DNA from 4 places in the Hymenobacter sp. NBH84 genome. Region 4 is predicted to be linked to each of the others. Evidence: riboswitches for the same ligand, from Rfam matches in the RefSeq annotation. Region 4 holds a riboswitch; each other region holds the start of a gene.
What was found. Region 4 has a riboswitch for S-adenosylmethionine ahead of metH (methionine synthase). Riboswitches for the same ligand answer to the same signal wherever they lie in the genome.
Positions count from the first base shown of each region.

Region 1: another riboswitch for S-adenosylmethionine. It lies ahead of F1C16_RS19815 (phosphoadenylyl-sulfate reductase); the one in region 4 lies ahead of metH (methionine synthase).
Region 2: another riboswitch for S-adenosylmethionine. It lies ahead of F1C16_RS15155 (O-acetylhomoserine aminocarboxypropyltransferase/cysteine synthase family protein); the one in region 4 lies ahead of metH (methionine synthase).
Region 3: another riboswitch for S-adenosylmethionine. It lies ahead of F1C16_RS04170 (homoserine dehydrogenase); the one in region 4 lies ahead of metH (methionine synthase).

Region 1 covers NZ_CP043644.1:4,724,382-4,731,707, forward strand. Annotated here, with positions in the region: gene F1C16_RS19805 (sulfate adenylyltransferase subunit 1) at 1-1,252, opposite strand, end outside; gene cysD (sulfate adenylyltransferase subunit CysD) at 1,353-2,258, opposite strand; gene F1C16_RS19815 (phosphoadenylyl-sulfate reductase) at 2,350-3,102, opposite strand; SAM riboswitch class I at 3,376-3,467, opposite strand; gene hemH (ferrochelatase) at 3,754-4,800, opposite strand; gene era (GTPase Era) at 5,012-5,908, shown strand; gene der (ribosome biogenesis GTPase Der) at 6,083-7,326, shown strand, end outside.
Region 2 covers NZ_CP043644.1:3,601,745-3,609,070, reverse strand. Annotated here, with positions in the region: gene metX (homoserine O-acetyltransferase) at 1-276, opposite strand, end outside; gene F1C16_RS15155 (O-acetylhomoserine aminocarboxypropyltransferase/cysteine synthase family protein) at 514-1,893, opposite strand; SAM riboswitch class I at 2,232-2,348, opposite strand; gene F1C16_RS15150 (LysM peptidoglycan-binding domain-containing protein) at 2,562-2,864, opposite strand; gene F1C16_RS15145 (hypothetical protein) at 3,091-3,498, shown strand; gene F1C16_RS23055 (hypothetical protein) at 3,609-3,992, opposite strand; partial or broken gene F1C16_RS23050 (lysylphosphatidylglycerol synthase domain-containing protein) at 4,102-4,587, opposite strand; partial or broken gene dxs (1-deoxy-D-xylulose-5-phosphate synthase) at 4,906-6,850, shown strand; gene F1C16_RS15130 (PKD domain-containing protein) at 6,922-7,326, opposite strand, start outside.
Region 3 covers NZ_CP043644.1:997,704-1,005,029, reverse strand. Annotated here, with positions in the region: gene F1C16_RS04175 (pyruvate carboxylase) at 1-1,025, opposite strand, end outside; SAM riboswitch class I at 1,294-1,401, shown strand; gene F1C16_RS04170 (homoserine dehydrogenase) at 1,564-2,829, shown strand; gene F1C16_RS04165 (SDR family NAD(P)-dependent oxidoreductase) at 2,968-3,684, shown strand; gene F1C16_RS04160 (deoxyribodipyrimidine photo-lyase) at 3,835-5,145, shown strand; gene F1C16_RS04155 (TetR family transcriptional regulator C-terminal domain-containing protein) at 5,190-5,822, shown strand; gene F1C16_RS04150 (AarF/ABC1/UbiB kinase family protein) at 5,959-7,266, shown strand.
Region 4 covers NZ_CP043644.1:4,471,243-4,478,568, reverse strand. Annotated here, with positions in the region: gene metH (methionine synthase) at 1-1,604, opposite strand, end outside; SAM riboswitch class I at 1,677-1,788, opposite strand; gene F1C16_RS18765 (PA14 domain-containing protein) at 2,013-3,182, shown strand; gene F1C16_RS18760 (alkene reductase) at 3,339-4,463, shown strand; gene F1C16_RS18755 (SDR family oxidoreductase) at 4,700-5,578, shown strand; gene F1C16_RS18750 (SDR family oxidoreductase) at 5,742-6,614, shown strand; gene F1C16_RS18745 (gluconate 2-dehydrogenase subunit 3 family protein) at 6,789-7,326, shown strand, end outside.

The DNA of each region.
Region 1 (7,326 bases), 250 kb from region 4:
CTGTGAAATAGTCCGGGTCAACAGCTTCGATGAGGCCAGCCGCTACCGTGTTGCCCGTCTGCTCATCTACCAAAATAAAGGAGCCAGACTTCCGGTTCTGCCGGTAGGGGTCGGCGGCCAGCGGTACGGCCGTTTTCAGGCGCACCCGCACGATGTCGTTCAGGCGGGCTTCCTCGGCGCCTAGGTGCGTGAGACTTTGTACATCGAGGCGGTAGAGAATAGTAGGCAGCGATGCCTTCACCAGGGCCGCGTGGTGTTGGAGCAGGAAGCGCCGACCAGCGCGCAAGGGTGTTTCGGCCATCCAGCACAGCGTAGCTTCCAGCTCGCGCGTGAGGTGCGGCACATGGTGCGCGGGCACAATGGTGTCACCGCGGCTGATGTCCACGTCATCAGCCAGGCGGATGATCACGCCTTGCGGGGCCACGGCTTCTTCCACTTCCTGCTGATTGATTTCAATGGCCTCAATGGTCGATTCCAAACCCGAAGGTAGGACCTGCACTTTGTCGCCACGGCGGTAGGAGCCGCTCTGAATCTGGCCGGCGTAGCCGCGGTAGTCGGGCAGCTCGGCCGTTTGGGGGCGCACCACATACTGCACCTGGAAGCGCGGCTCAGCCTTGGTTTCCTCGGCGCCAGGCACAGCTTCGAGGTGCTCGAGCAAATTCGGACCGGTATACCATGCCATGTGCTCCGAGTTGCGTACGATGTTGTCGCCCTGCAAAGCGCTTATCGGAATCGGCGTTACGTCGGTCAGCTTCAGCAGCTTGGTGATATCCTGATAATCGGCTACAATCTTGTGAAACACGTCCTCGTCGTAGCCCACCAGATCCATTTTATTCACAGCCAACACAAAGTGCTTGATGCCAAGTAGGGCCGCAATAATGCTGTGGCGGCGCGTTTGCTCAATCACGCCATGGCGGGCGTCTACCAGCACAATGGCTAGGTCGGCATTGCTGGCACCCGTCACCATGTTGCGGGTGTACTGCACATGGCCCGGCGCATCGGTGATGATGAACTTGCGGCGCGGCGTGGTGAAGTATTTATAGGCAACGTCGATGGTAATGCCTTGCTCGCGCTCAGCTTTCAAGCCATCGGTTAGCAAAGCCAAGTCTACGTTGCCTTGGGCAGCGCCCCGGCTTTCCAGCGCCGCCAGAATATCCAGCGACACTGAATCGGAGTCGTACAGCAACCGGCCAATCAGCGTGCTTTTGCCGTCGTCTACACTGCCGCAGGTGATAAATCGAAGAAGATCCATGAGATGGAATGGTGAAATTGTGGGATTGTGAAATTGTGAGTTTGTCGTGTGGGTGAATTGTGCGTGTAATTCACAACTTCACCCTTCACAACTTCACCATTTAGAAATAGCCGTTGCGTTTACGGTCTTCCATGCCGGTTTCCGAGATGGTATCGTCGAGGCGGGTGGCACCCCGCTCGCTCACCTTGGCCTGGATGATATCGGCAATGATGTCTTCCACGGTGCTGGCGTCGCTGGCCACGGCGGCCGTGCAAGTGGCGTCGCCTACAGTGCGGAAGCGCACCTGACGGCTCACAATCTCATCGTCGGCATCGAGGTGCAGGTGTTCTGTGAGGCCCAGTAGTTGGCCGCCGGGTAGCACCACGCACTGGCGCTCGTGAGCAAAGTAGATTTCGGGTAGGGCAATGTTTTCGCGGCGAATGTAATTCCACACGTCCAGCTCGGTCCAGTTGGAAATAGGGAACACGCGCACGTTTTCGCCTTTCTGAATTTTGCCGTTGTAGATGTTCCACAATTCGGGGCGCTGGCGCTTGGGGTCCCACTGGCCGAAGTCGTCGCGCACAGAAAAAATACGCTCCTTGGCGCGGGCTTTCTCTTCGTCGCGGCGCGCCCCGCCGATACAGGCATCAAACTCAAACTCCTCAATTACATCCAGTAGCGTGTAGGTTTGGAGCGGATTGCGGCTGGGGTATTTGCCAGTGGGGTCCTGCAAGCCTTTCTGCTTGATGGTGTCTTCTACCTTGCGCACCACCAGCTTCTCGCCGAGCTGCGCGGCCAGCGCGTCGCGGAAGGCCAGCACCTCAGGAAAGTTGTGGCCCGTGTCTACGTGCACCAGTGGAAACGGAAACTTGCCCGGCCGAAAAGCCTTTTCGGCCAATCGTGTGAGCACAATAGAGTCTTTGCCGCCCGAAAACAGCAACGCCGGCCGCTCAAACTGGCCCGCTACTTCGCGCAAAATGTGAATGGCTTCGGCTTCTAGCCGGTCCAGGTAATCAAGGGTAGGCATATAGTGAGTTGTCTGTATTCAGTTGTTAGTTGCCAAACGGAGACGTCATTTCGACCAGCGGGAAAAATGACGTTCCGGTTTAGCAATTGATCTACGCTGGCACCGATTCTACCACGGGGTCGGGGCCGTTGTGGGTAGCGTGCAGGCCGCACTCCTTGGCATCAGCATTTTCCCACCACCAGCGCCCAGCCCGGAAATCCTCACCCGGCTTGATGGCGCGGGTGCAGGGCGCACAGCCAATGCTTACGAAACCTTGCTGGTGCAAGGGGTTGGTAGGCACGCCATTATCTTTGGCAAATGCCCAGCACTGCTCCCAAGTCCAGTTGAACAGCGGGTGTATTTTGACAAGCTGATGCGGCTCGTCCCACTCCACGGGCTCCATCGTCTGGCGGTTCTGCGACTGCTCGGCCCGGATGCCGGTAATCCAGATCTGCTGACCTTGCAGCGCCCGGTTCAACGGTTCCACTTTGCGAATACCGCAGCATTCCTTTCGGTTCTCGATGCTCTCGTAGAAGCTGTTGGGGCCTTTGGCTTCTACCAATGCCTGCACACTATCGGTCTGCGGGGCGTAGGCTTTGATGGGCTTCTGATATTTCAGAATAGTCTTGCTCCAGGTGGAATACGTCTCCTGAAAATTGCGGCCCGTATCCAGCGTGAACACCTCAATGGGTAGGTCGTGCGCAAAAATCAGGTGAGTAATAATCTGATCCTCAATGCCAAAAGAGGTAGAGAAAGTAATTTTGCCGGGAGCCTCTTCTACCGCAGTGCGCAGGATATCTAGTGCATCCTGGGTAGCAAACTGCTGGCGTAGGTCGGAAACCCGCGATTCGAGGGAAGTAGACATAAAACGAAAAAAATCTAGAGGAAGAAGTGCGGACGAGGCCGCGGAAGGGTAGCCGGCGGCAGCTGTGGCTGCTTGTGCGCGGTACGGATGGGGAGTCGGGGCCTTGCCGGTGGCACTTTAGGCAGGCAGACTCAGGTCAAAGGGAAATGCTTCCCGGTCGTTTCAACAACAACAGGCACAGCAGCACATCATACCCATGCAGGCGGCCACACGGCCGGAGAGGGTAGGAGAAGCAAGTGTGCGGAGGTTGTTGGAATGGACCACGGTTGTTTGTTTTTATATGGTCAGGACTTGGCACCGTTCCGCATTAAGCGGAGGTTGCCGGCGTTTCGTCGAGCCTGTCTCTCCACGCCTCTGTATAAAAACAATCCTTCAAAGGGAAAGAATTGGTGGCACAAAGGTAAAGACACAGCGCCGAAAAACACAAATAAAAAATATCCGACCCGCTATACGTAGCAGGTCGGATATAACTAGCGAAGGTAAGAAAGGTTCTGAGCGGGCTAACTATAGCTAGAAAAGTGGGTTTTCCATACTAGCACGTCATTTCGAGCCGGTCGAGGAATCTCGCGTGCTCCCGGTAATTTCTATCTTTCATCAGCACGCGAGATTCCTCGACCAGCTCGGAATGACGTGCTAACTGATCAGGCGCTGCTAATTCTGGCGAATCATGTTCACCACGCCTTCTACCCATTGCGGATGCGAGTTCAGGGAAGGCACCAGCTGCCAGTGCTTACCGCCGGATTCCTCAAACAATTCCTTGAACTCCACGCCTACCTCAATGGTCGTCTCTAGGCAGTCGGCCACGAAAGCGGGGGAGAAGGCCAGCACGTTGTGAATGCCTTTTTTGGGGAATTCCTTCAGCACTTCGTCGGAGTAGGGTTGCAGCCACGGGTCGCGCAGGCGGCTTTGCAGGCGGCTCTGGAAGGCCACAGTGTACTGGTCGTCGCGCAGGCCCAGGCCTTTGGCTAGCAGGCGCGAGGTTTCGAAGCATTGCGCCCGGTAGCAGTAGCGGTTGTTCTTGTTGTAGGTGTTGCAGCACTTGCCCAGCTGGCAGTAGCCTTTGAAGCTACCCTTCAGCACGTGGCGCTCTGGTATGCCGTGGTAGCTGAACAGCACATGGTCGTAGTCGTGTTTGGCCATTTCGGCCTTGCCCAGTGTCACGAAGGTGCCGATGAAGCTAGGGTCATCGGTGAAATTGCTGATAAAGCTGATGCTGGGCACAATCCACCACTTGCTCACAATATCCATCACCTTTTCCTGCACCGAGCCCGTGCTAGCTGCCGCGTACTGCGGAAACAAGGGTAGCACAATGATGCGGTCTACGGCTGCGTCGCGCAGCTCCTCCAGCCCTTTCTCGATGCTAGGGTTCTGATAGCGCATTCCGAAGGCTACCACGTACTCGTCGCCCAACTGCTCCTGCACCAGCTTCTGCAAATCCAGGCCGTGGTAGAGTAGGGGCGAACCGCGCTCCGTGTCCCAGAGCTGCTGGTAGATTTTGGCCGATTTGGGCGCCCGCAGCGGCACTACCAAGCCTTGAAAAAGAGGGTAACGCACGGCGGCCGGCATGTCAATTACACGGCCATCGGTGAGAAACTCATTGAGGTAGCGGCGCACGTCGGGCGTACGGGGCGAGTCGGGTGTGCCAAGGTTGACGAGCAGGACGCCAACGCGGCGTTTGGGAGTGGCGGGAGTAGGCATTATTATTTAGCTGATAGCTAGTAGCGGTTGGCTATTCGCTTTTTTCGATAGAACGGACAGCTCCTAGGCTCACTTATGTCTAGAGGCTGACTATGTAACCGCAAAGTTGGCCGGTTATCTTCAATCCAACCACAAAAAAGCTAACGACTGCCAGCTACTAGCTAAAAGCTCAAAATACCCGTACCTTTGCGGGCTAATTCCCTGACAACCCGTGAATACCGAACCAAAACCGCACCGCGCCGGCTTCGTGAGCATCATCGGCAAGCCCAACGTGGGCAAGTCGACGTTGATGAACGCCCTGATGGGTGAGCGGCTTAGCATTGTTACCAGCAAGGCCCAGACCACGCGTCACCGCATCCTGGGCATTCTGAACGGCGATGATTTCCAGTTGGTCTATTCCGACACGCCCGGCATTATTCAGCCCAAGTACGAGTTGCACAGCGCCATGATGTCGTTTGTGTACTCATCGCTGGAAGATGCCGACGTGGTGCTGTTTGTGACGGACATCTACGAGAAGCACGACGAAGAACCCGTAGTGGAGCGCCTGCGCAAAATGCAGGACACGCCCATCTTTCTGCTGGTCAACAAGATTGACCAGGCCGATCAGGCTGAGGTAGAGGCTAAAGTAGCCTATTGGGAGGAGCACCTGCCCAATGCCACCCGCGTGCTACCCATCTCGGCGCTGGAGAAATTCGGGACCGGTGAGCTGCTGGATCTGATTCTGGCAAAGCTGCCCATCCACCCGCCCTACTACCCCAAAGACGAACTAACCGACAAGCCGGAGCGTTTCTTTGCCGCCGAAATGATTCGGGAGAAGATCTTCAAGCTCTACAAAAAAGAGGTGCCTTACTCTTGTGAGGTAGGCATCGAGGAGTTCAAGGAAGAGGACGACATTATTCGGATGCGGGCCACGATTTACGTGGAGCGCAGCAGCCAGAAAGGCATCATCATCGGTAAAGGCGGGGAGGCCTTGAAGAAGGTAGGGACTTGGGCGCGGGAGGAAATGGAGAAGTTTTTCCTGAAAAAGGTGTTCCTCGAAATCCACGTCAAAGTCAACGAAAACTGGCGTACCGACCCAAAGGCACTGAGCCGGTTTGGGTACCAGTAAGGGTGTGTTGCACGCACCCATCGTTGAACGACCGTGTCGCGCAACAGTGTTTTACTAAACAACATCAGTAACGACGAGCGCCTGCGAGGCGCCCCTACATTCCGACCTCAACAACTCACTTAACTACTCCGGGCACTGCCGAACTTGGTCGGGCCGGCGGCTGGAGTCAGACCAATGAAAAATACCATTGCAATTGTGGGCCGCCCCAACGTGGGTAAGTCCACGCTATTCAACCGCTTGGTGGGGCAGCGCAAAGCCATCATGGACAACGAGTCGGGCGTAACGCGCGACCGGCACTATGGCTACGGCGACTGGATTGGCAAGTACTACACCGTGATTGATACGGGCGGCTACGTGCACAACTCCGAGGACGTATTCGAGGAGGAAATCAATAAGCAGGTGAAGCTGGCCATTGATGAGGCTGACGTGGTGCTGTTTATGGTGGACGTAGACGCCGGCCTGCACCCTCTAGATGAGGAGTTTGCCAACGTACTGCGCCGCTACCAAGACAAAAAACCGATCTACCTGGTGGCCAACAAGGCCGATACCAACGCCCGCGCCCACGCCGCTGGCGAGTTCTACGCTCTGGGCATGGGCGACGGCGAAATCTACTCTATCAGTTCGCAAAGTGGCTCCGGCACCGGCGACTTGCTGGATGCCGTGGTAAGCCACTTCGAAGAAGAAGGGGTAGAAGAACCTGATGCTGGAGTACCCAAAATTGCCGTAGTAGGCCGCCCGAACGCCGGTAAATCATCATTCGTAAACCTGCTGCTGGGTACTGACCGCAGCATTGTAACCGATATTGCCGGTACTACCCGCGACTCCATTTCGGCGCGTTACAACGCGTTCGGCAACGAGTTTATCTTGGTGGATACGGCTGGTTTGCGCCGCAAAACCAAGGTAAAGGAAGACGTGGAGTTCTACTCCGTACTGCGGGCCATCCGGGCCATGGAGGAGTCGGACGTGTGCGTGGTGATGCTGGACGCTACCCGCAGTATTGAAGCCCAGGACGTAAACATCATTGCCCTAGCCGATAAAAACCGCAAGGGCATCGTGATTCTGGTAAACAAGTGGGACCTCATCGAGGACAAGGAGACCAACACGGCCAAGGAATTTGAGGCGAAAATCATGGAAAAGATTGCGCCCATTGCCTACCCGCCCGTGGTGTTCATTTCGGTGCTGAACAAGCAGCGCGTACACAAAGCCATCGAAACGGCCATTCAGGTGTACGAAAACAAGATGCACAAAATTCCTACCTCTCAGCTCAACGAAGTGATGCTACGCGAGATTGAGAAGTCGCCACCGCCCGCTACAAAGGGTAAGATGGTACGGATTAAGTACGTGACGCAGTTGCCGACGCACAACCCGGTGTTTGCGTTCTTCTGCAATTTGCCGCAGTACGTGAAGGAATCGTATAC
Region 2 (7,326 bases), 870 kb from region 4:
GAGTGGCCCCGTGGAGCCGTAGCAGGAGCCCAGCACATTGGCGCACACGATAAACCAGTCGGCCGGATCGTAGTAAAAGCCCGCACCAAACAAGCCGGGCCACCACGTCAGCACGTCGGCGTTGGCCGTGAGTGCGTGGCACACCCATATCACATTGGTGCCAGCGGCATTCAGCGTACCCCAGGTGCAGTAAGACACATGCATCTGGGGTAGGGAGGTGCCACTCTCCAGCGGAAAGGGCTCAGGTGATACAAAAAGGTGAGTTGAATCCTCCATAAAACGCGAAAAGCAGGCAGTGGTACCGGCCGCCATCGTGCGCCCGGTACGCACTTCCTGCGCATAGAATATACCTCAAATTGGAGCCGGTGCCGAGGGAACGTTTAAAAGTCCCACCCCAAAAACAAAACCCAGTCGGCACCGGACCAATTAGATTGTCATTTCGAACGCAGTGAGAAATCTGAGTAAAACCTGGGGTCTTCACTCAGATTTCTCACTGCGTTCCAAATGACAGGCTTATACTTCCAGCGGCTGCACGTGCTCCTTGGCTGGCTTTTGCAGCGCCTCCTCCGACTCGTCGGGGGTAGCGAGGTTTTTCACCGCATCAAAAGCTTGTTGCAGGTCACCTTTGATGTCTTCAAAGTGCTCAATGCCTACTGAGAGGCGCAGGGAGGTAGGCATCACGCCCGAGGCTAGCTGCTCTGCTTCCGACAACTGCTGGTGCGTGGTAGCCGAAGGCTGGATGATGAGCGTTTTGGCATCGCCTACGTTGGCCAAGTGGCTCACTAGCTTCAGGTTGTCGATGAACTGAGTAGCCGTTTCCTTCGAGCCTTTGATGCTGAATGTAAGCACGCCGCCTGCGCCTTTGGGCAGGTATTTCTGCGCCAGGGGGTAGTAGGGGCTGCTTTGTAGACCAGGGTAGTTCACCGATTCCACTTGCGGATGCTGCTCCAGCCAGTTCGCAATTTTCAGGGTGTTTTCTACCGTGCGCTCCACGCGCAACGAGAGCGTTTCCAGGCCAATCAGTAGCTGCCAGGAGTTGAAGGGGCTGATGGCGGGACCGAAGTCGCGCAGGCCCTCTACCCGTGCCCGAATGGCAAAAGCGATGTTGCCAAATGGCCCGCCTACCCCAAATACGTCGTTGAACACCAGACCATGGTAGCCATCCGATGGCTCCGTGAACTGCGGGAACTTGCCGTTGCCGAAGTCATACTTGCCGCCGTCTACAATCACGCCGCCCACGCTGGTGCCGTGGCCGCCAATCCACTTCGTGGCCGATTCTACCACGATGTGCGCGCCGTGCTCCAGGGGACGGAACAGGTAGCCGCCCGCCCCAAAGGTGTTGTCTACTACCACCGGCAGGTCGTGCTTTTTGGCAATAGCCGTAATCTTCTCGAAGTCTGGAATACTGAAGCTGGGGTTGCCGATGGTTTCCAGGTAGATAGCCTTGGTTTTGTCGTCAATCAGCTTCTCAAATTCCTCGGGCTTGTCGCCATCGGCGAAACGCACTTCAATGCCCAGCCGCTTAAATGCTACCTTAAACTGGTTGTAGGTGCCACCATAGAGGTAGGTGGTGCTCACGAAGTTGTCGCCGGCCTGCAAGATGTTGTTGAGGGCGATGAACTGCGCCGCCTGGCCCGAGCCTACTGCCACAGCCGCTACCCCGCCTTCCAGAGCCGCCACGCGCTGCTCAAACACGTCGGTGGTGGGGTTCATTAGGCGGGTGTAGATGTTGCCAAACTCCTTCAGTGCAAACAGGTTAGCACCGTGCTCCGCGTTTTTGAACACGTAGGAAGTAGTTTGGTACAACGGTACGGCACGGGCACCCGTGGTAGGGTCGGGTTGTTGGCCGGCGTGGAGTTGGAGGGTTTCGAAGTGGAGGTTCTGCGTAGACATATGGAAAACGAAAAAAACGAGTCAGAGAAGAAGAAAAAAGTAGAATTAGGAAACTCTAGGGGCTGTCGGAGCCGGGCCAGGGACGCAGCAGGGCATGCGTCGGAGGAGAGGGCCGCTTGTGCGCAGGGCAACAAGTGGCGTGCTGGCAAGGAAAAGAAGCGATGCGCGCTACGGCAGCATCAAAGAGCTACATCCGACAACCCCAACACATTCGCATTCGCATCGGCGCAGCAGCCAGCGAAATGCAAGAACCCGCAAAACTTTCGGAGCGCGACGAGGCGGCCGGAGTGTGCGGGTGGGTAGGGATGAAGTCGGATGAAAGCAACATGTGGTACTCAAGGTTATAGTTCCCACCGGCAATACGCCAAGCGGGCAGGAATTGGCACCTGTCGCGCTTCTGCGGATGGTTGCCAGTGGGTCACGGAGCCTGTTCTCTCGCCACTTCTGTATAAATCTCAAAAAAACTACCCCAGCGTGTTGGGGGAGTACCGGGTTGGTGGTTGCAAATGTAAAGGCAGGATTTTAAAATCCAAACTTTAACGAAAATATTTTTTCGACACGACGGCCGGAAATGCAATGGGGCTGCGAGGGCCGTAGGAGAGAGGTATATACAAGAAAAAAAGCCGCTTTCTGTAGCAGAAAGCGGCTTTTTGATATATTGGGTTAGCTTAGAGCTTAGGCAATTGTAACACTTGGCCCACCTCGATCTTGTCGGGGTTGCTGCCAATAGTGCCTTTGTTGGCGTCGTAAATCTGGTGCCACTTGCTGGCGTCGCCGTAGTGGTTTTTAGCAATTTTGGAGAGCGAGTCGCCGCTTACTACCGTGTAGGTTTCGCTCGTGGTAGCTGCTGCGGTAGTGGTATCGGCTTTGCTGTTGCCGAAGAAATCGGTGTCGGCATTGGCGTTGGGCGTCCCGGCGGCGGGGGCAACAGGTTTTTCTTCGCCTTTATTCAGAAAATCAAAGAGTCCCATGATATATCAAATGCTAGGAGGTGAGGGAACTAGGAAAAACCGCATGTGGCTGAGCCTCATACGGTCTTGCGTAACTTACGCTTGCCGGGCATTTTGGTTGTGCGGAGCACGGTAGCGCTTGCGTGTGGTAAACTCTTTCGAGCTAGGGGCGTAGAAGTCGCAATATCGGCGCAGTGCTATACCGTATTGTGCGATTTGCTTTATTCACCCCATTTCACTCCTCCCTATGAAACGTTCTCCTCTTTCTTACCTAGCCAGCCTGTTGGTACTAGTGTCTCTGTTCATGGCTAGCTGTAGCTCAGAAAACAAAGTAGGCGAAACCAACCTGCTCTATGGCACCGACAGCAAAACCTGGACAACTGACAAAGAAACCAATGCCGCCGGCGAAAAAGTGGCCCAAACCAGCGCCGACAAGAAAACAGAGCTAAAATTCTACTCCAATGGTTCGTTCAATATGTCGTCGCCCGCGCAGAGCATGCAGGGCAACTACACCTTCGACCAAACGGCCAAGAAAATTACCCTCACGCCTACTGGCGCGCCCAATTCTATGACGTTCGACGTGGTGAACCTGACCAAGGATGAAATCACGCTGAAAGCTCCCGACGGCTCGCAGATGATGCTGGAAGCTCAATAGAAATATTGGTTGGGTTTTAAGTGTCGAATGAGCTTTGACACACAACACAAAAGGCCCGCTGACGAAGATAGTCAGCGGGCCTTTTGTGTTGTGTAGGAGGGGTAGGCTCGTTACGACGCCATAACCTCGGCCGCTGCTCGCCGGCCAAACACCCGGCCTACCCACCGCGGCAGGAAAATGGCGCCGAATACCAGGTACAGGTAGTAGGTAGTGATGCGATAGAGTAGCACAATGAAATTGGTCATGGTGGGCGTGCCGATGAACTTGCCGAAGAAGGTAGGGAAAGCACCTTCGGCAATACCTGCGCCACCGGGCGTAATAGCCAGCAACAGAATTACTTTGTAGGTAAGGTTGCGGGCGAAAATCATGGCAAAATCGTGGCCCGTAACCTGAATGAAAGCGGCAATAATGCAGCCGATAACCGCGTAGCGGGCCGTCCAGACGAAAAATGGTAGAGAAGATGGCGCGCAGCCAGTAGCCCGCGCCGTTGCCACGCAGCTGGGCCGAGGCCGCTACCATCTCGGCGCCGTGCTGGTAGGCGCTGCCACGCCACCGCCGCAGCAGCTGCCACGAAAAGAACCGCACCAGAAACCGTCGCACCGATATGGGGTTGATAAACAGCGCGTACAACATCAGCCCAGAGTAAAGCGACACCATCACGTAGCTCAGCACAAAGGCAATTTGCAAGGTAGTGATGAGGCCGCTGTGCAGGGTTTCGTCGGGGTAGAGGCCCTCGCCGGCCAGCAGCACCACTAGCGGAACCAGCACCACATAGTACATATTATCCAGCAGGGCTGTCACCATCACATAGGCCAGCGATTTGCCTAACGTAATGCCTTCTTTATTCAGCAGAAAGGGTGCTACCGAGGTGCCGCCTACCGCCGAGGGTAGAACACAGGAGGCAAATTCCCAGACCATAATTACCTCCATGCTAGCCCGCCAGCTTAATACTTTCTCCGAAATGTGCCGGATGCGGTACATATAGCCCGCATCGCGGGCAATAAGCACGAGTAGAGTAATAAATAACCAGTGCAATTTTGCATTGGCCAGTGGGGCAAGGTCGCCGGGCTTGTAGCTGCGCCAGAACATGAAGCCCACTACACTCAGCCCCAGCAGCACTGGCAGCACGATGCGCGAAGGGCGCAGTTTGTGAAGCAGTTGCTGTTCCTGAGAGTCTTCAATAGGTGGCATATGCAGGTAGGGTAGGGAAAACAAAAGTAGGTATTAATCAGGCTGGCCCGGAATTGGTTGCTAGGCAGTAAGTCAGGAGCAAGGTATCGTACAACCGCGCCTTCGGAAAAGTCGTACCTTTGTCTAGTGTACGGCGTGTAACGTATGGTTGGGTTCGAGCAACGTCATCCGGCCCATTAACCGACACTATTTCTAGCTTATTCTGCTCTCTCTACGATGATTGTTGAACCTGGTCCCCTGCTGGCGGCAATAGACTCGCCCGACGACTTAAAAAAGCTCAGCCCCGAGCAGCTCGTACAGCTCAGCCAGGAACTTCGACAATTCATTATTGATTCCGTTTCGATTTATGGCGGCCACTTTGGCGCCTCGCTGGGTGTGGTGGAGCTAACGGTAGCATTGCACTACGTTTTCAATACCCCTTACGACCAATTGGTGTGGGATGTGGGCCACCAGGCCTATGGTCACAAAATCTTAACGGGCCGCCGCAACCAGTTTCCTACCAACCGCCGCTACCACGGGATGTCGGGCTTCCCAAAACGCACCGAGAGTGAGTACGACGCCTTTGGGGTAGGGCACAGCAGTACCAGCATTGGCGCTGCGCTGGGCATGGCCGTGGCCAGCGAGTACAAAGGTGAGCACGACCGCCAGCACATTGCCGTGATTGGCGACGGCGCCATGACGGCCGGTATGGCTTTTGAAGCCCTTAACCACGCCGGGGTAGAAAACTCCAACCTACTGGTGGTGCTCAACGACAACTGCATGAGCATCGACCCCAACGTGGGCGCACTCAAAGAATACCTCACCGACATCACTACCTCCCGCACCTACAATAAAGTGCGCGACGAGCTGTGGAATGTGCTGGGTAAGCTCTCCAAATTTGGCCCAAACCCCCAGCAAATTGCCCGCCGAGTAGAGCAGGCCATGAAGGCTACCTTGCTGAAGCAAGGCAACCTGTTCGAGGCATTGAAGTTCCGTTACTTCGGCCCAGTAGATGGACATGATGTGCAGCACCTTGTCACCATCATGCGCGACCTCAAGAATATTCCCGGCCCCAAACTACTGCACTGTGTGACAGTGAAGGGCAAAGGTTACGCACTGGCTGAGAAGGACCAGACGCTGTGGCACGCGCCGGGCTTGTTCGACAAGATTACGGGCGAGATCTACAAGAAAAACTCCCGACAAGCCCCAGCCGCCTAAGTATCAGGATGTATTTGGGCATACGCTGGTAGAACTGGCCGAGCAAAACGACAAAGTGATGGGCGTGACGCCCGCCATGCCGTCGGGCTCGTCGATGAATATTATGATGAAGGCCATGCCCGACCGCGCCTTCGACGTGGGTATTGCCGAGCAGCACGCCGTTACGTTTTCGGCCGGGCTAGCTACCCAGGGGTTGGTGCCGTTCTGCAACATCTACTCGTCGTTTATGCAGCGCGCCTACGACCAAGTGGTGCACGACGTGGCCCTGCAAAACCTGCACGTCGTATTCTGCCTTGACCGCGCCGGGTTTGCCGGCGCCGATGGCCCTACCCATCATGGCGCCTACGACCTGTCGTACATGCGCTCGATTCCGAATATGGTGGTAGCCGCTCCCATGAACGAGGAAGAGCTGCGCAACCTGATGTACACGGCCCAACTACCCGAAAACGCAGGTCCATTCACCATTCGCTACCCCCGCGGCGAGGGCGTGATGCCGGAGTGGCGTACGCCGCTCAAGAAGTTGACGGTAGGCACGGGTCGCTTGGTGCGCAAGGGCCAAGGCGTGGCCATCCTGACCATCGGCCACATTGGCAACTACGCCGTGCGCGCCACCAAGGAACTAGCCGCCGAAGGCCTCAGCACTGGCCACTACGACATGCGCTTCTGCAAGCCGCTGGATGAGGAAATGCTACACGACGTATTCAGTCGCTACCGCGCCATCGTGACGGTAGAAGACGGCTGCCTACCCGGCGGCTTCGGCTCGGCGGTGCTGGAGTTCATGGCCGACCACGGCTACTCCCTACCCGTGCGCCGCCTCGGCATCCCCGACCGGGTGGTGGAACACGGCACCCAAGACGAGCTATACAAGGAGTGCGGCTTCGACGCAGCCGGTATCGCCGCCGCCGTGCGCGAGATGAGCGGGAAGATAGAAGCTCTAGCGCCGGTGGAAAAGGTGTTGCTGTAAGCTTGCTGGTTCTGACACGAAAAGGCCCCGCCGGACGCAACGTCCGGCGGGGCCTTTTGGCTTATGTGGCATTAGTAAAGACTGATACGCTGTGTTGGCAGCGCCTCATGGGCTAGTCGTAGAAAATAAATTCCTTTCGGTAGATAACTTAAATTAGCCTCAGTGGTACCCCTAGCTCCTACGACTAGTGGGAGCGTTTGCACCAAGCGGCCAGTGGCGTCCCATATTTCCGCGCTGTGGCTGCCCGCCATATGCGTTGGAAGTTGCATCTGCACGTAGCCCGTAGAGGGGTTGGGGTAGATACTCCAGGCAGCCGAAGACAGCTGGCTGGGACGAGTGGCTGTAACGGCACCCGCATCTACTATCACCGCAAAATCACGCACCATCTCGTACTCTTCATTGCGGGTACAGGGCCTAGGTTGACTAGCAAATTGCCGGTAATAATCAAACTGCTGCTGGTATGCCAGCCGTAAACG
Region 3 (7,326 bases), 1.3 Mb from region 4:
AAGCCCGTAATGCGGGGCCGCACCTGCGGGTCGAGGTTGATTTCGGGGTCCTGCAAGTGGTAGCCCGACGCGATGTAAAGCTGGGTTTTGATGAGGTCGACACCCGTGACCATTTCCGTGACAGTGTGCTCTACCTGAATGCGCGGGTTCACCTCAATGAAGTAAATCTCACCTTCCTCCGGCTTCACCAGAAATTCCACCGTGCCCACGTTGTTGTAGTTCACGGCGCGGGCCAGGCGCAGGGCGTAGTCGTATAATTGCTCGCGTAGTTCCTCGGCTAGGCCCAGGGCGGGCGCTACCTCCACTACCTTCTGGAAGCGGCGCTGCACCGAGCAGTCGCGCTCGTAGAGGTGCGTTACGCTGCCGTAGGCGTCGGCCACTACCTGCACCTCAATGTGCTTGGGTTGCTCCACAAACTTCTCAAGGAATACGGTGTCGTCGCCGAATGCTTTCAGGGCTTCGTTGCGGGCCTCGAAGAAGCCTTTCTCCAGCTGGTCGTCGTCGCGGATGACGCGCATGCCTCTACCGCCGCCGCCGCTGGCAGCCTTCAGCATTACGGGGTAGCCGATGCGGTTGGCTTCGGCGCGAGCTGTTTCGAAGTCATTCAACTCTTCTTCACTGCTCTGAATAATAGGCACTTGCTCGCGCAAGGCCACTTCCTTGGCGCGCACCTTGTCGCCGAGCGCCTCCATCACCTCGGGCCGCGGCCCCACGAAGATGATGCCTTCCTCGCCGCAGCGCCGGGCCAGGGTCGCGTTTTCGCTCAAAAACCCGTAGCCGGGGTGGATGGCGTCTACACCGTTGGCTTTGGCTATGCGCAGCAGGCCTTCAATGTCGAGGTAGGGCTTCAGCGGCTCGTCGTCTTCGCCAATCTGATAGGCCTCATCAGCCTTGTAGCGGTGCAGGGAGTAGCGGTCCTCGAAGGTGTATACGGCTACCGTGGTGATGCCCAATTCGGTAGCGGCACGCATTACGCGAATGGCAATTTCGCCCCGATTGGCAACGAGGAGTTTGCGAATGTTCATGAGTAGGTAGTGGTGTTTTAGTCAGCGCGGCCTCAAACTAGGCAATAATTTAACAGAAAGGACAAAAAAGGCTGCTTTTTACGATCAAAATGACAATTATTAGGCACTTCCATTCAATTTTGTACTCATGCACTCACCTTCGCACTCGCTCGGCATAGCCGAGCGAGTGCGAAGGCGATTGTGGGTAGTGCTACGAGCAAGTACGAAAGCAAATACTTGCCGCCAACCGCGGGCCTCGTATATTTGCCCTACCGCTCCCACAACGGAGCACTTATCAAGAAAGGCGGAGGGACAGGCCCTGCGATGCCTTAGCAACCGGTAGTCATAGCTACAAGGTGCTACATCCTGAATCTGCGACAGCAGATGAAGATAAGTTACGAAAGGCTTAGTGCCCCGTTTTGGGGTTTGGCTCTTCTGACTTGTCGGAAGGGCTTTTTTTGGGCCTTTTCGGGAAGAAATCTTGGTGAGATGCTTTGGGGTGGAGGCGAAATTTTCCCTCACCTACGGCAGTAGCCGCTGCCTTGATTTCGTTTTCCGCATGACTCGCTCCGACATCCGTATTGGTTTATTTGGTTTTGGCGTGGTAGGCCAGGGCCTGCACACTGTTTTAGAACGCACGCCCGGCCTGCGCGCCCGCATTGGCCGCATTGGCGTGAAAGACCGCGCCAAGCAGCGCAGCCTACCCACCGAGCTGTTTACGTTCGACCGCGCCGATCTGCTGAATGATGAGTCCTTGAACGTGATTGTGGAGTTGATTGACGACGCTGACAAAGCCTACCACATCGTGACCGAGGCCCTGCGCCGGGGCAAAGCCGTGGTGACGGCCAACAAAAAGATGTTGGCCGAGCACTTGCCCGAGCTGATAGAATTGCAGCGTCAAACCGGCACTCCGTTGCTCTATGAGGCTGCCGCCTGCGCCAGCTTACCCGTCATTCGGAACCTGGAGGAATACTACGACACCGACTTACTGGAAGCGGTGGAGGGCATCATCAACGGCTCCACCAACTACATTCTCACGGCCATGCACCGCGATGCCATTTCCTTTGCCGAGGCCCTAAGCAAGGCGCAGGCGTTGGGCTTCGCCGAGAGCAATCCTGCTTTAGATGTGGAAGGTCTGGACGCCCGCAACAAGCTGGTGCTGCTGCTCACGCACGCGTTCGGACTGGTGACCTCGCCCCAGCAAATCCTAGCCGTGGGCATCGACCGCCTAAGCGACCTGGCCTCGGACTACGCCCGCGAGAAAGGCCTGTCGCTCAAGCTCATTGCCGAGGCTCGCCGCCTCCCCGACGGCAACGTGGCGGCTGCCGTACTGCCTACCCTGGTGCGCCCCGAGCACGAGCTAGCACGGGTGCAGGACGAGTACAACGGCCTTATCACCCAGAGCGGCTTTGCCGACCGACAGTTTTTTCTGGGCCGCGGGGCAGGCGCGGTGCCTACCGCCTCGGCCGTGCTCAGCGACTTGTCGGCCCTTACCTACGGCTACCGTTACGAGTACAAGAAAATCAGCCAGAACATCGACTCAGCCCTGACGCCCGACGCTGCTGAAGTAGACGTGCTGGTGACGTTCACGGACGAGCATGTCCCCCAGGAAGCCGACTTCACGCGGGTGCACGAAACCTTCCGCTCGGCCGTGCGCGGGCATTACCTCACAGGTACCATTGGGCTGGCTCAACTGGCGCAAGCCGAGTGGCTGCGGCTGCCCGGCATTTGCGTAGTGCGCCTCCCTACCCCGTTGCGAGCAGCAGCTACCGCTCGGCCCGCCGATACCCAGCTCGCCGGAGCCGCCGCGTATTTTGCCGAGTAATTGATTGTCTATCAACTTATAGTTCGACGGCTATCGGGAAAGAATCCTGCTAGCTGTCGAGCTTTTTTGAGCTGGTAATAACCACCTACAGCCATTCCTGCGTAGCAGAAACTCAACCGTTCACTTGCTTCGCTTTTCATGGAATTTGCTGATAAGAATATTCTCCTGGTAGGTGCATCCTCCGGTATTGGCTTGGCTACAGCTCACCTGCTGCATGGCCTGAAAGCCAATCTGTTCACGGCCTCGCGGCACGAGTCGCCGGAGCTGGCCGAGTTGGGCACCACCTTCCTACCCCTCGACGTTACGCAGCCCCTTGCCGCTACCGCTTTCGACTCCCTACCCGACACCTTGCACGGTGTGGTATACTGCCCCGGCAGCATTCGGCTACGGCCCTTCGAGCGCATTGCGCCGGCTGATTTTCGGCAGGATTTTGAGCTGAACGTGCTGGGTGCTGTGCAAGTGGTGCAGGCCGTGGTGAAGCGGCTGAAAAAAGCCAATGGCGCTTCCATCGTGCTTTTCAGCACCGTAGCCGCCGAAACGGGCATGAGTTTTCATACCAGCGTGGCCACGGTGAAAGCCGCCGTGGAAGGCCTCACCCGCGCCCTGGCCGCCGAGTATGCTGGCGCTAACATCCGCGTGAACTGCATCGCGCCTTCCCTCACCGATACGCCCCTGGCAGCTACCCTCCTCAACACCCCCGAGAAGGCCGAGGCAAGCGCCAAGCGCCACCCCTTGCAGCGCGTGGGGCAGCCCCAGGATATGGCCTACATGACGTCGTTCCTACTATCCGACCACAGCAGCTTCATCACGGGCCAGGTCTTGCCCGTGCATGGTGGCATGGGCCGGTTGAAGTAAGGCAGTGATGTTTTGTAATCTGTCATCCTGAGCTTGCGAAGGACCTTCTCACGCTAGAACGAGTCGTTGTTACGATGGTCGTTCTACCGTGAGAAGGTCCTTCGCAAGCTCAGGATGACAGATTTTTCAGTTGCATAAGAAACAACCCTTATGAAAATCACGATTTTCTGGCACCGGCGCGACTTGCGCATCACCGATAATACCGGCCTAGCAGCCGCTTTGCAAGACAATGCGCCGGTAATACCGCTGTTCATTTTCGACCGCGACATTCTGGATAAACTGCTCAGCAAGCAGGACGCCCGCGTGACGTTCATTTACGACGCCGTGGAGCAGCTGGCGCAGGAAACCCAGGACAACGGCGGCACCATGCTGGTGTTTTACGGCAAGCCGGAGGAGGTTTTCGAGCAGTTGTTGAAGGACTACGACCTAGCCGCCGTGCACACCAACGAGGACTACGAGCCCTACGCCCGCCAACGAGATGAGGCTATTGGCAAACTGTTGGACAAGCACGATGTGCCCTTTACGACGCACAAAGACCAGGTGATTTTTGCTAAGGACGAGGTGCTAACCAAAGCGGGCACACCGCCTAAAGTATACGGTCCCTACAATAAGGCTTGGCGGGCCGCTTTGCAGGACGACAGCTTCCAGGAACGGCCGTCGCGGCGGTTATTCACCAAGGAAAACCTGCACCATATTGCGCATGCTCCGGCTCGCCCTACCCTCTCTGACATGGGGTTTGAACGCTACGAGCAGCCCGTACCGCCCGCTCGCCTACCCAATAAAAATTACGTAGAGGATTACGACAAAACCCGCAACCGCCTCGCCGACGACCACGGCACCACGCACCGCTCGGTGCACCTGCGCCACGGCACCCTCAGCGTACGGCAGCTAATGAGTCAGGCGCAGGACCTCAACGACAAGCTGCTGGACGAGCTAATCTGGCGCGACTACTTTATGATGTTGCTCTGGCACTTTCCCAATACCGTGGAGGAAAGCTACGACAAGCCCTTTCGGCACATCAAGTGGCGCAACAACCAGGAGGAGTTTGCGGCGTGGTGCGAGGGCCGCACCGGATTTCCGCTGGTAGATGCCGGCATGCGCCAGCTCAATGAAACCGGCTGGATGCACAATCGCGCCCGCATCACCACGGCCAGCTTTCTGATTAAGGATTTGCTGATTGATTGGAAATGGGGCGAGCAGTATTTCGCCGACAAGCTCATCGACTACGACATGAGCAACAACATCGGCAACTGGCAGTGGACGGCCGGCACGGGCGTGGTGTCGGCGCCGTGGTTTCGCATTTTCAGTCCCGAAAGTCAGCTCCAAAAATACGACCCCAAGCTGGAGTACGTGAAGGATTGGATACCCGAGTTTGGCACCGACGCCTACCCCCAGCCGATAGTCGACCACAAGGAGGCCCGCCAACGTGCGCTGGATGCCTACCGCGCCGCTCGTAAATAGGTTTTTATCGGCAACTTAAACCCCTACTCAACGGTTATACCATCATGGAAAAGGAAGCTATCAAACTCGCTTATCTCGACTACGTGCTGCGCAAGGGCCAGCCGCCGGTTTCGGTTTATAAGCTCATGCACAAGCTGGGCGCTACCGAGGCCGAATTCTACCAGCACTACTCTACCTTCGCGGCCATCGACCGCGAGATTTGGGCTGATTTTGGGCGCCAGGCCCGCGCCCGCGCCGCCGAGGAACCCGTGTGGGAGCAGTACGGCGCCCGCGAAAAACTGCTGGGTTTCTACTACACGCTGCTGGAAATTCTGAAGCAAAACCGCAGCTACGCGTTGTGGTCGTTGCGCTACTCGCTATCTAAGATGCCCGGCATGACGCCGCGTATTCTGGACGATTTCCGCCAGGGCTTCGAGCAGTTCGTGGCCGATATTCTGCGCGATGGTCGGCGCACTGAGGAAGTGGCTTCCCGCCCCATGATTCAGGAGAAATACCCCCGCGCCTTCTGGCAGCAGATGCTGTTTGTGCTGGGCTTCTTCGCCAAAGACGATTCCCTGGGCTTCGAGCGCACCGACGCGGCCATCGAAAAAGCCGTGACACTCAGCTTCGACCTGGTAGGCCGCAACACCCTGGACTCTGCCGTGGACTTCGTGCGGTTCCTGGTGCAGAGCCGGTAGGGTTGTTTACTCTTGAAAGAACGTCATTTCGACCAGCGGGAGAAATCTCGCGTGCTAACTCCAGCAGGTAATTACCGAAGCACGCGAGATTTCTCCCGCTGGTCGAAATGACGTTCTATTACTCTATTTCATCCCAATGTCTGATTCTCCTAAGCCGCTCGTTTCCCTACCCACTACTAAAGTGGCACGCGCCGCCCGTTTCGCCAAAACGGGCTTAAACGTGGGCGCCAACTACGTGAAGCACTACGCCAAGCGGGCTGTGGGGGCGGAAAGCGCTACGGCTGATTTGCACCAGGCCAACGCCGAGGAGCTGTACGGCGCGTTGAGCGAGATGAAAGGCTCGGTGCTGAAAGTGGCGCAGATGCTGGCGATGGAGAAGAACATCCTACCCACAGCTTATGCCGAGCAGTTTGCCCAAGCCCAGTACCAAACGCCGCCGTTGTCGGGGCCGCTGATTGTGAAGGCGTTCCGGGATGCGTTTGGCAAGTCGCCTTTTGAGCTATTTGATACGTTTGAGTTGAACGCCCGCCAGGCCGCCAGCATTGGGCAGGTGCACTTTGCTGAGAAGGACGGTAAAGCGTTGGCTGTAAAGGTGCAATATCCCGGCGTGGCCGATAGTATCCGTTCAGATTTGCGGATGGTGAAGCCCGTGGCCCTGCGTGTGTTGGGGCTGGATGAGGCCACTATGCGCCCCTACCTGGAAGAGGTGGAAACCCGCTTGCTGGAGGAAACGGACTATCAGCTGGAACTACGCCGCGGGCAGGAAATTGCGGCCCAGTGCGGCCACATTCCGCACTTGCGCTTTGCAACGTACTACCCTACCCTGTCTGCCGCCCGCATCCTCACGATGGATTGGCTGCCAGGCCAGCACCTCAAGGAGTTCCTGGCAACCAACCCTACCCAGGCGGTACGCAACCAACTCGGGCAGGCGCTTTGGGACTTCTACGCCTACCAGATGCACACGCTGCGCCAGGTGCACGCCGACCCGCACCCCGGTAATTTCCTGCTCGATGCCACGGACGGCGGCACGCTGGGCGTGTTGGATTTTGGCTGCGTGAAGAACATTCCGGCCGATTTCTACCAGCTCTTTTTTGCCCTACTCGACCCGTCCGTACTAGCCGACGACACCCGCCTCACCGACCTGCTCACCCAGCTCGAAGTCCTTCGCCCCGATGATGCTCCTACCCTGCGCGACTTGTATCTGCGCACGCTGCGCATTTCGTTGGAGCTGGTGGCGCGGCCCTTCCATCAGCCCGTATTCAACTTCGGCGACCCGGCGTATATGCAGGCGGTGTACGCCCTTGGCGACGACCTGATGCAGGAACCCGAGCTACGCAAGCAGCGCGAACCGCGCGGTTCGCGACACTTCATCTACGTCAATCGCACCTACGTGGGACTTTACGCGCTGCTAGCTGAGCTAGGCGCCGAAGTGCGAACGGCGTAGGGGCGCGTTGCACACGCCCATCGTTGACAGATACAGGGTAGGCACACTGTCTACCCTTAA
Region 4 (7,326 bases):
TCCATGCCGGTGCCCACGGTCAGGATGTTGGGGTCGAAGATGATGTCTTCGGGCGCAAAATCGACCTCGTTTACCAGGATATCGTAGCTGCGTTGGCAGATTTCGATGCGGCGCTCGTAGCTGTCGGCCTGGCCGTTTTCGTCGAAGGCCATCACCACCACGGCCGCGCCGTACTGGCGCACCGTGCGGGCACGGGCCTTAAATACTTCTTCGCCTTCCTTGAGGGAAATGGAGTTGACAATGCTCTTGCCCTGCACACACTTCAGGCCAGCTTCCAGCACGCTCCACTTCGAGGAGTCGATCATGACGGGCACACGGGCAATGTCGGGCTCGGAGGCAATCAGGTTGAGGAAGGTGGTCATGGCCTGCTCCGAATCGAGCATGCCTTCGTCCATGTTCACGTCGATGACTTGGGCGCCGCCTTCTACCTGGTCGCGGGCTACCGCCAGGGCAGCTTCGTAGTTGCCGGTACGAATGAGGCGGGCGAAGGCGCGCGAGCCGGTCACGTTGCACCGCTCGCCCACGTTCACAAATAAGCTCTGCTCGGTGATACCGAACGGCTCCAACCCGCTCAGGCGGGTAGCGGGCGGCACCTTGGGTAGGGTGCGCGGCTTGTACTTGTCGGCCAGGCGGGCCAGCTCGGCAATGTGCTGGGGCGTGGTGCCGCAGCAGCCGCCTACCACCGTCACGAGGCCATCGGTGAGGTAGCCTTCCACCAAACCCGCAAACTCCTCGGCCGACTCATCATACCCACCAAAGGCGTTGGGTAGGCCAGCGTTGGGGTAGGCGGAAATGTGCACGTCGGCAATGCGGCTCAACTCCTTCACATATACTTTAAGCTGATCGGCACCGAGGGCGCAGTTCAGGCCCACGCTGAGTAGGGGCAGGTGACGAATGGAGTTCCAGAACGCCTCTACCGTCTGGCCGCTCAGGGTACGGCCCGAAGCGTCGGTGATGGTACCGGAAATCATGATGGGCACCTGCCGGCCGCCTTCATCGAAGAACTGCTGCACCGCGTACAGGGCCGCCTTGGCGTTCAGCGTGTCGAAGATGGTTTCGATGAGCAGGGCGTCGGAGCCACCGTCTACCAGGCCACGCACTTGCTCGTGGTAGGCGTGGGCCAGCTCGTCGAAGGTCACAGCGCGGAAGCCGGGGCGGTTCACATCGGGCGAGAGGGAGGCGGTGCGGTTGGTCGGGCCAATGGCGCCGGCCACGAAACGCGGCTTGCTGGGGTCCTTGGCCGTAAACTCGTCGGCTACTTCGCGGGCCAGCCGCGCCGACTCGTAGTTCAGCTCATATACAATGTGTTCCAGCGCGTAGTCGGCCTGGGCGATGGTGGTGCCGGAGAAAGTATTGGTTTCCACCATATCGGCACCAGCGGCAAAGTACTCCGCGTGGATGCTCTTGATGATGTCGGGGCGCGTGAGCGAGAGCAGGTCGTTGTTGCCGCGCAGGGGCTTGGCGTGGTCGGCAAACCGCGGGCCGCGAAAGTCCTCCTCCGTCAGCGTGTAGCGCTGAATCATGGTGCCCATGGCGCCGTCTAGGATCAGGAGGCGGCGTTGGAGGATGTCGTAGAGCGGGGAGTCGGGGCAGGTCGTCTTCATGGATTTTCCTTCGGGAAAGCAGCGGGTACGAAAGCTTATCCAGAAAGAGAAAACCGCCGAAGCAGGTTCCTGTACTTATCTTCTTCCGCCCAATAGCTAGGGCGAAATGGGAGTTGGCACCTTGTAATATGTCAGGTTGCCAAGACGTCACAGGGCCCAATCCCTCGGTCTTTCTGGATAAGTAATACGCAAAGATACAGCTCAAAGCTCAGATTACAACCGTCCTGGCTTTTCTGCTGAGGCTGCTGCGCGAGGTTGGCTTGGTAGATCGAAAATCTTGTTTGATGAGTAGGAGGCGCCACTCTGTTGAAAAAATCGTCACGGCTTTTACTTCTGCCGCATTTTGTATCATCAGCGGCTAGTAACCCAGAGCATCTATCCCCCGCTGGTTTCGTGGTTATGCACCTTATGCGGATTTTCCTCCTGCTTTCTGGTTTCCTGCTCAGCCGTGCGGTGTTAGCGCAGACTATTATGCCGCCTTCTGCCGGCACGGGTTTGCGAGGACAGTACTATGCTGGGCGCGACTTTGAGAAGCTGGTACTCACTCGCCTCGATAAGAATATCGACTTCGACTGGACCTACAGCCCGCCTACCCCCGGCCGACCATCGGAGCGGTATGTATCGCCGGGGCCGGGGGTGCCGGGCCAGTGGTTTTCGGTACGCTGGACGGGCTACCTCTACGCTCCCTCGACGGGTACTTACAAATTCAAGATTGCTACTGACGATGGCATGCGCGTATGGATTGGGCAGCAGCAAATCTTGGACTCCTGGCAATATCAGCCAGTTACCATATCTTCTACGCATATGATCTTGAAGGCTGGGCGCTACTACCCTATACGAGTGGAGTACTTTCAGGCAAACTTCGACACCCGAGCGCTGCTGGCCTGGCAAACACCACCTCTCACGGAGCCTTCGTGGTGGGATAAGGTGCGTGAGGCCGTAGGGTTTGGCGAAACTGACCCGGCACCTATTCCTACGCGCTACCTCTACCCCTCTTTACCGGCTACAGCCGCGCCGCGCCCTACCCCTACTCTGCCGCCAACAGTAGCCGCCGCACCCAGTGCTCCACCAACTACCACTGCTTCCAAAGTGGCATCCGTGGCTAAGGCTCGGCAAACCAAACTGGCTACGCGCCGCCCAGCCACCATCCAGCCGCTTACGGCGTTGCGCCCCCAGGCAGCCGACGCCGATGCTGTAGCACCAATTCTTCTTCTGCCTACTCTGAACACGCTCACGAAGGGCGAGACCCTTACGTTACCCAACCTCTATTTCACCCGCAGCACGGCGGCGTTGCTACCTACCTCCTACCCTACCCTGAACGCGCTAGCCCGCACCCTAGAGCAACAGCCCGCGCTCCGCTTAGCAATAGCCGGCCACACCGATAATGTAGGCGATGCGGCGCTCAACCAACATCTTTCTGAGAAACGTGCCCAGGTAGTGCGGCGCTACCTGGTGCAGCAAGGCATCGATTCGCTCCGGCTAGCGGCGGTGGGCTATGGTGGCACCCGGCCAGTGGCTGATAACCGCGACCCGCGCCAGCGGCCTCGCAACCGGCGGGTAGAGGTTGTGGCGCAGTAGGGTGATAGATAGTAGTACCAGCGAGCAAGATGGCGCGGCAGCATGAGCGTGTTAAGATTTGATAACCTCTGCACCAGCCAAAACATTCGTGTACAAACATGAGTTGTAGACACCGATACGCGCAGCACCTTTGCTGTAGCTGTACACCCACTCAACATGACACAGACAACCCATCTTTTCTCGCCCTTCACCGTGGGCGCTCTTTCCCTACCCAACCGCCTCGTGATGGCCCCCATGACGCGCAGCCGCGCCGACAACCCCGAGCACAAGCCCACCGACATGCACGTGGAATACTACGTGCAGCGCGCTTCGGCGGGCCTGATTATCACGGAGGGCTCGCAGGTATCGGAGCAAGGCGTGGGCTACATCAACACGCCCGGCATCTACTCTGAGGAGCAGGTGGCCGGCTGGAAAAAGGTAACCGACGCGGTGCACGAAGCAGGCGGGCGCATCTACATTCAGCTGTGGCACGTGGGTCGTGTATCGCACCCGTTTTTCCATAATGGTGAGTTGCCGGTGGGGCCATCGGCTATTAAGCCGGAGGGCGCAAAGGCTTTCACAGGCAAGGGCATGGAAGAAGTGCCTACCCCCCGCGCCCTGGAGCTGAGCGAAATCCCCGGTGTGGTAGACCAGTTCCGCCAGGCCGCCCGCAATGCCAAAGCCGCCGGCTTTGACGGCGCCGAAATTCACGGCGCCAACGGCTACTTGCTCGACCAGTTCCTGCAAGACGGCTCCAACCAGCGTACCGACGAGTATGGCGGCAGCGTAGAAAACCGCAGCCGCTTTGTGCTGGAAGTGGTGCAGGCCGTGGTAGACGAGCTGGGCGCCGACCGTGTGGGCATCCGCTTCTCGCCCCAGGGTAGCGCCAGCATTCAGGATTCCGATCCAGTGGCGACGTTCAGCTATGTAACGGAGCAACTGAACCAGTTCAACCTGGCCTACCTGCACGTGATTGAGGCCCTACCCGGCCACCCCATGGCCCAGCCTAGCCGGCCGGCCGTGGCCGCCAAGCTGCACGAAATTTTCAACGGCACCTTTATCCTGAACGGTGGCTACACCCAGGAAACTGCGGAGGCAGCCTTGGCTAACAACGAAGCCGATCTGATTGCCTTCGGTGTGCCGTTCATTGCCAACCCCGATCTGGTGGAGCGCTTCGAGCAAGGTGCCGCCCTCAACACCCCCGATCCTACCACGTTCTACGTGGCCGGCGAGAAGGGCTACACGGATTATCCTTCGTTGCAGGAAACTAAGGAAGCGGCACAGGACATCGAGCAGAAATAAGCGTTGCTCGGTTTTCGTTTTGAAGACCAAGTACCGAATGCAGGCACCCCGTTTTCGACTGCCTACAACGTAATCTAGCTATACCAAGGAAAGCCTACTGCTCGGAGCGGTAGGCTTTCCTGTTTTCAGGGCGAGTTACTTTCTGGAACGGATTTCTAAACACAACAACTTTTTGGCCTACCCCTGACCTTCCGCCCTACCCTGCGTATCCCTTACCAACCTAAACTATTCTGACCATGAGCACTGACCCCAACGAACCTCGTCCTACCAATAGCGAAATTGACCCCAAACCTACCTCCTACCCCACCAGCGAAGAGGGCATGGATGTGAAGCCCGACTGGGATATGTCGAGCTACCACCCAGCAAACAAGCTGGCCGGCAAAGTGGCTCTCATTACGGGCGGCGACTCCGGCATTGGTCGGGCCGTAGCGCTGGCGTTTGCCATGGAAGGCGCCGACGTAGCCGTTATTTATCACACCAACGCCGAAGACGCTGAAGTAGTAGGCCAGGCCGTACGCGCTCAGGGCCGCAAGTTTTTGTCGATTCAGTGCGATGTGCGCTCAGCAGAAGCCTGCCGCGACGCCGTGCGCCGCACCCACGCCGAGCTGGGCGGCTTCAACATTCTGGTAAACAACGCCGCCTACCAGATGGGCTACGAAAACTTCGAGACCATACCGGAGGAAAACATTCACATCACGTTCGATACCAACATCAAGGGCTACTTCTTCATGGCGCAAGCAGCCATTCCGTTCCTGAAGGAAGGTGATTCCATCATCAACACGGGTAGCATTGTAGGCTTGGTAGGCAACAAGCACCAGATCGACTACGCCTCTACCAAAGGCGCTATTCATACCTTCACCAAGAGCCTAGCGCAGTACCTGGGCGACAAGAAAATCCGGGTAAACGCCGTGCTGCCTGGCCCTATCTGGACGCCTTTTATTCCCGGCGGTATGCTGAAAGAGGACTTGAAAACCTTCGGCGACGCTACCATGCTGGGCCGCCCCGGTCAGCCCGAGGAACTGGCGCCAGCTTACGTGTATTTCGCTTCGACTGACGGTAGCTACTCCACGGGTAGCCTACTGGAAGTAACGGGCGGCATGCCCAAAGGCGGCTGAGTTTGCCGCGTCTCTGCGCGAGGCGCGGTGCCCACAACGGCCTTCCCAAAAGCTTCCGCCGGCCGTGCCGGTCGGAAGCTTTTTTCTGGGCGCAGCTTCCGCCAACCGCCGTGCTTTTGCGTATTCCTACTCACCAACCCTTCCTACCTTAACCTAAACTCCTATGAGCACTGAATTTCGCCCTACCTCGGATGATATGAAAGCCGAAAAGCTGCCCTACCCGGCCAAACAGGCCGATATGAAGCAGCAGCCCGACTCCGACCTTTCCTACTACAAGCCAGCCGGCAAGCTAGAGGGTAAAGTAGCCCTCATCACCGGCGCCGACTCCGGCATTGGTCGGGCCGTGGCCCTGGGCTTTGCCATGGAAGGTGCCGATGTGGCCATCCTTTACAACGAAAACGACGAAGACGCCGAGAAAACCAAATCCATGGTGGAAGGCACGGGCCGCCGCTGCCTGGTGCTGAAATACGACGTGCGCGAGCCCGAAAACTGCCTTTCGGCCGTGCGCCGCACCCACGACGAGTTGGGCGACCTAAACATTCTGGTGAACAACGCTGCCTACCAGATGTCGCAGGAGAAATTCGAGGACATTCCGGTGGAGCAAATCCGGCGCACGTTTGAGACCAACATCATGGGCTACATTTTTATGGCCCAGGCCGCCGTGCCGCACCTGCAAAAAGGCGACTGCATCATCAACACGGGTAGCATTGTGGGCCAAACCGGCAACAAGATTCTCATCGACTACGCTTCGTCGAAGGGCGCTATTCACGCCTTCACCAAGTCGCTGGCGCTAAGCTTGGGCGAGAAGGGCATTCGGGTGAATGCCGTGCTGCCCGGTCCTATCTGGACACCCAACATCCCCGGCACCATGCCTGCTTCTGAAATCGACAAGTACGGCCACGAGGTAGCCTTGCAGCGCCCCGGCCAACCCGAGGAGCTGGTAGGCGCCTACGTGCTGCTCGCCTCGCAAGACGGCTCCTTTATGACCGGCGCCTTCATTCCCGTAACGGGCGGCAAGACCAGCAGCGACGAGTAAAAAGTTGTCTTTTTCGCAGAAGCACCCCGCAGCCCAGGGCAAATGCTCTGGGCTGTTTGTTTGATGCATATAAATTCTACGGTTTAGCTTGAAACAGGCACCCTGTTTTGTATTTCTCCGTAGAAACTGATGTTAACTGTCGGTACACTGATTGGTGCCGCATTTCTCCTCCTTATGGCCTCTCCTCATTACCCAGAAGGCACCGTACGGGCGCTGCTGGCTACCGACCTCGTGACCGATGCTACCCGCGACGCGCTGCAAGCCCGCCTTGACGCGCCCGTGTACGAGCCGCAGTACCTCGATGGTGCCACCTACGAATTGCTGCGCGCCGTAGCGGCGCGCCTGTTTCCGCAGCCCGACCGCCCCGACAACCCCATTGAGCTGGCTCCGGCCGTAGATAAGCGCCTGCTAGAAGGCGGCTCCGACGGCTGGCGCTACGACGCCCTACCCCCCGACCGCGAAGCCTACCGCATGGGCTTGGGCGGCATCCGCGACAGCGCCGAAACCATGTTCGGGCAGAAGTTTCTGTCGCTCAGCGACGAGCAGAAAGACCAAGTATTGAACGCGGTGCAGCAAGGCACCGCGCCCGGCGACGTGTGGCAGGAAATGTCTGGGGTTCGCTTTTTCGAGGAACTGCTGGCTGAACTCACCGAGAACTACTACGCCCACCCCTTGGCGCAGGAAGAAATCGGCTACGTCGGCATGGCCGATG